Regions from separate parts of the Propioniciclava soli genome, predicted to be linked through region 1. Evidence: riboswitches for the same ligand, from Rfam matches in the RefSeq annotation. Region 1 holds a riboswitch; the other holds the start of a gene.
The links. Region 1 has a riboswitch for cobalamin ahead of metE (5-methyltetrahydropteroyltriglutamate--homocysteine S-methyltransferase). Riboswitches for the same ligand answer to the same signal wherever they lie in the genome.
Positions count from the first base shown of each region.

Region 2: it holds a riboswitch for cobalamin, as region 1 does, so the genes downstream of both, PCC79_RS11335 (ABC transporter substrate-binding protein) here and metE (5-methyltetrahydropteroyltriglutamate--homocysteine S-methyltransferase) in region 1, are expected to answer to the same signal.

Region 1 covers NZ_CP115965.1:61,852-64,314, reverse strand. The annotation lists gene metE (5-methyltetrahydropteroyltriglutamate--homocysteine S-methyltransferase) at 1-1,497, opposite strand, end outside; cobalamin riboswitch at 1,531-1,703, opposite strand; gene PCC79_RS00275 (aspartate:alanine exchanger family transporter) at 1,763-2,463, opposite strand, start outside.
Region 2 covers NZ_CP115965.1:2,525,772-2,528,234, forward strand. The annotation lists gene PCC79_RS11330 (iron ABC transporter permease) at 1-474, opposite strand, end outside; gene PCC79_RS11335 (ABC transporter substrate-binding protein) at 471-1,490, opposite strand; cobalamin riboswitch at 1,581-1,724, opposite strand; gene PCC79_RS11340 (DUF2339 domain-containing protein) at 1,718-2,463, opposite strand, start outside.

The sequences.
Region 1 (2,463 bases):
CTCCACCATGTCGGTGCGCTCGAACTCGCCGTGGGCGAGCACGTCGAGGCCGAGTTCCTCCTGCTTGCGGACGCAGGCTCGCGTCGCAGCCTGCAGGCCGGCCCGGTACTCCGCAGCGTCGACCTCTCCCCTACGGAACGAGGCGCGGTGCCTGCGCACGTCCGCGGTCTGCGGGAACGAGCCGATGGTCGTGGTCGGCAACAGCGGCAGGCCGAGGCGCTCGTGCTGCAGCGGGGCACGCTCGGCGTAAGGAAGGCCACGGCTGCCCCACTCGGCGGTGACGTGCGCCAGCCTGTCCTGAACCTCGGGCCGGAGCACCCGCGGCGACGCGTGGTGGGCGGCCACGGCCATGGCGCTGTCCGCCAGAGCAGCTTGGGCGTCCGCGTCACCGTTCAGGGCGCGCGTCAACACCGACACCTCGTCGAGGCGTTGCACCGCGAACGACAACCAGGTGGCCAGTTCGGCGTCCAGGCCGGTGTCGCGGGTGACGTCCACCGGCACGTGCAGCAGCGAGCACGACGGTGCGATCTGGACGCGGTCGGCGCCCAGGTGTGCGACCGCCGGGGCGAGGCGCCGGTGGAGCGCCGTCAGGTCGGCGCGCCAGATGTTGCGGCCATCGACCACGCCCAGACTGAGCGCGAGGCCCTCGGGTGCCGCCGCCACGACGGCGTCGAGTTGCTCGGGGTCGCGCACCAGGTCGACGTGCAGCACGTCGACGGGCAGCCCCACCGCGAGGGAGAGGTTGTCGCGAAGCCCGCCGAAGTAGGTCGCGAGCATGACCTCGGCACCCCTGGCTGCGGCACGCAGGCGCTCGTAGGCGCGGGGGTAGGCGGCCTTCTCGGCCTCGGAGAGGTCGAGGACGAGGGCGGGCTCGTCCAGTTGGATCGCCGTGGCACCGGCCGTCACCAAGTCGGAGAGCCAAGCCTCGTAGGCCGGGAGCACGGCGTCCAGCAGCTCGATGGTGTCACCCTCGTCGGTGCGCTTGGCCAACCGCAGGAAGGTGATGGGGCCGATCACGACGGGCCGGGTCGCGACACCCAGCGCGGACGCCTCGCGCACCATCGCGGCATCCTGCCGAGAGCTGTAGGCGAACTCCTGGTCGGGTGCGAGCTCGGGCACCAGGTAGTGGTAGTTGGTGTCGAACCACTTGGTCATTTCGAGCGCCGGAACGTCATGGGCGCCGCGGGCCATCGCGAAGTAGCCGTCGAGGGCGTCGGCGTCCCACGTGGCCAGGTCGAAGCGGTCACCGAAGCGTGGGGGGACGGCACCGAGCGTGACGGAAGTGTCGAGCACCTGGTCGTACAGCGAGAAGTCATTCGACGGGATGCGCTCGAAGCCTCGGTCGGCCTGGAGCCGCCAGTGGGTGGCGCGCAGGGTGGCGGCGAGGTCGGCCAGGCGGGTGGCGTCCGAAACGCCCTGCCAGTAGCGCTCGACCTCCCACTTCAGCTCGCGGTCGCGGCCGATGCGGGGAAAGCCAAGGTTGCCGGAGATGGGCATGCGTGTTCCTCTCCCTCCATCCATCGTGGAGGCTCGTTGGTCAACGCCACAGCCGGTCTCCTGGCTCCTGGGTCAAACACCGACGCTCCGCCTTCCCGGGCGGTGAGGCCCCGTGGCATGTGGGAGCGCCGTCTCCCCAGTCACAGTTGCGAGGACAGCCCCGGTTTCGCACCGGGTTCCCGAACACTGCGGCGTCCCACATCAAACCACAGGGCTGCAGCCTCACCCAGCCCGTGCCGGCCCGTGGGAAACGGGCTCCTCGCGCTCAGGCCGCCAGACCCAGCAGGCTGGCCACCAGGATCTTGGCGATCATCGCCATCGGGTAGGCGGTCGTGTAACCGGTCGAGACCCGGAAGTCATAGTGGGTACGGCCGTTGGCGTACGCCAGCAGCGCCGGCTGGGTCTGCGTTCCCGCGAGGAAGCCGGCCAGCGTCGTGCCGCCCATGCCCATCACCCGGCTCTGGAACAGCCACACGCTCAGCCCGGTCACCAGCGTGATGAGCGCCCCCAGCGCGAGAATGGCGACCCATTGTCCGGACCCGAACGCGTTCAGGATCTGCCCTCCGGCCCGTGACCCGGCCTGCGCGAGGAACAACAGCAGCCCGAGTTCGGACGGCACGGCGGTCGCGGTGAACGGCAACGTGGTCACGAACGGCCCGACGCGTCCGATGCGGCCCAGCACCAGACCGACCAGCAGGCATCCGAGCGCGGCGCCGAGGGAGAAGGTGCCGCCGCCCGGCAGCGGCAGCGGGGTCGAACCGAGGCCGAAGCCGAGGGCCATGCCGAGCCCCAGCGCGATCGGGTTGATGATGGTCAGCCCACGCGACGAGTCACCGAAGAACGTGGAGACCTCCGCGATGCGAGTCCGCGGCGCGACGATCCGGACGCGATCTCCCATCTGGAGCACCAGATCGGGGCGCGCCACCATGTCGACGTCGGCCCGGCGCACCCGGGAAATCGCGGCCC
Region 2 (2,463 bases), 1.4 Mb from region 1:
CGCCAGCAGGCCGCCGGCGAAGGCGGCCAGCGGCACCCCGAACGGGCCGATCCCGCCCCCCTGGGTGATGGCGAGCGTGGCGCCCAGGCCCGCGCCGGCCGAGACGCCGAGCAGGTACGGGTCAGCGAGCGGGTTGCGGAAGACGCCCTGGTACGCGGCGCCGGCGACGGCCAGCGTGGCGCCCACCAGGGCGCCCAGCACCACCCGCGGCAGACGGATCTGCCACAAGATGGCCTGCTGCTGGCTCGTCAGGCCCGAATCGAGCGTGACGCCGGGGAGCGCGCCGAGCAGCTCCCGGGCGACACCCGACGCCGTCAGGCCGGCCGGCCCGATCATGACGCCGGTGAGCAGCGCGATCCCGAGGACGCAGCCCGCGACCAGCCAGCGGCCCGACCGACCGATGCCACGGCTGAGGCGTGGCATGTCAAGTCGGCGGACACGGGTGAGGGCCGGCGTCCTCGGGGTCGCACTCATGCGTGGGTGGTCTGCAACGCGGTCACGTGCTCGGCCACGGTCTCGACGAAGTCGACCACGCGCGGCCCCCAGCGGCTCGCCACGTCCTCGTCGAGGACGTGGACCCGATCGCCGGTGACGGCGGACAGGCCCGACCAGCCGGCCCGCTCACCGAGCGATGCGGGCGTGACACCACAGCACTGGGTGTCGGACAGGAAGATGAGGTCGGGGTCGGCCGCGACCACGTATTCCTCGGAGAGCTGGGGGTACAGGTCGGTCGTCCCGGCGGCGTCCGCGATGCTGGTCAGCCCGAACATGCCGTAGACCTCACCGATGAACGTGTTGCCGGTGACGGTGTAGAGCGTGGGGTCGAGTTCGTGGAAGTACGTGGCCCCCTCCGTCTTCGGGGTGGCGTCGACGGCGGCCCGGATGCGCTCGTCCATCTGCGCGACCACGGCCTTCGCGTCGGCCAGGTGGCCCGTGGCCGTGCCGAGCCGCTCGATCTGGCCGTAGGCCTCGTCCAGCGTCTGGGCCGACGGGAGGGCGAGCGTCGGGACGCCGGCGTTGGCGAGGCTGCCAATCAGGTCCGCGTCACGGGTGGAGGCGACCACCAGGTCGGGCTCGTGGGCGAGGATCGCCTCCACGTTGGGGGTGTAGCCCGAGAGGTCGGTGATCGGCGCCTCGGCCGGGTAGTCGGACTGCGCGTCGACCGCGACGACCTGGTCACCCGCTCCGATCGCGAACAGCGACTCCGTGGCGGTCGGGCTCAACGAGACGATGGCGTCGGGACGCTCCGCGATGGTGACCGTCTCGGTGCTGTCCGCGGCGCCGGTGACGACGTCGACGGGGAAGGAGGCGCCCGTGGTCTGGGGGGTCGTGGCGGCCGTTGTCGTGACGGTAGGGGCGTCGGCCGTGCCGCTCGCCCCGGGCGTGGCCGGCGATCCGCAGGCCGCCAGGGCCAGCGCGAGCGCGGCGGCGCCGAGCCAGGTGAGGCGCGCAGAGCGCGTGCGAGTTGATGGGGTGTGGGGCTGGATCACCAGCATCCTCCGATTCGTTGCGGAGGACGAAGTCGTCAGCCGCAACGGGCGGGGGTGCCCACTGCGCACGGACGGCCCTTCGTCCGAGGACCTGAACGTGGTCGTGGGGCAGGTGACCTGGCTCATCCGACCGACGGTCGGCATCACAGTTGCGGCACAGCGCCGGATTTCCACCGGACTTCACTGGCATCCACGACGCCCCCGCTGGTTGCGGGGACCCGGCCAGACTAACGCATCGGATCGGCGTCCGGGCCCGGCGCTGGCGCGGCGGACGGATCGGGCTGGACGGCCGGTGCGGGCTGGACGGCCGGGTCGGCGTCCGCCCCCGGTGTGGGCTCCGCAGTCGCCCGGCGCACCTTCTCGAGCTGGCCGTGGTACCAGGTGCCGATCACCAGCAACAGGATGCCGACGACGATGAAGGCGAGCGCGCGGGCGAGGCCGGGCAGGGCACCCAGGTCGAAGAGGAACAGCTTGGCGACGGCGGCGGCGGCCAGCGCGATGGCGATGTGACGGGCCGCTTGGGCGTCCGAGGCCCGACGCAGCCCTCGGGAGAGCAGGGCGACGCTGAGGGCCATCCAGCTGACCGTGGCGACGGCGTGCGCGACCTGGAAGCCGTTCGCGACGTCGCCGAGAGTGTGGCCGAGGAGTGTGCCCGCCAGCACCACCGCCACGGTCCCGAAGAGCACCGTGCCGACCCACACCGCGTAGTTGAGAACATGGCCTCCCTCGGGCCAGTCCAGGCGGAGGGCGCGGACCACCAGCAGCGTGGCGACCAGCCCCAGCACGGACTGCACCACGTGCTCGATGCCGAGCCGGCCGTCGGCCACGGCCTGCAAGGACACGAGGGAAACCAGACTGGGCAGCCACACCAGGGCGCCGACCCCGGCGAGCAGGACGCCCACGACCATCACGGGGCGGAAGCGGACCCGCTCGGCCACCGCGAGGTAGGCGATCGCGAGGCCGAACCACAGGT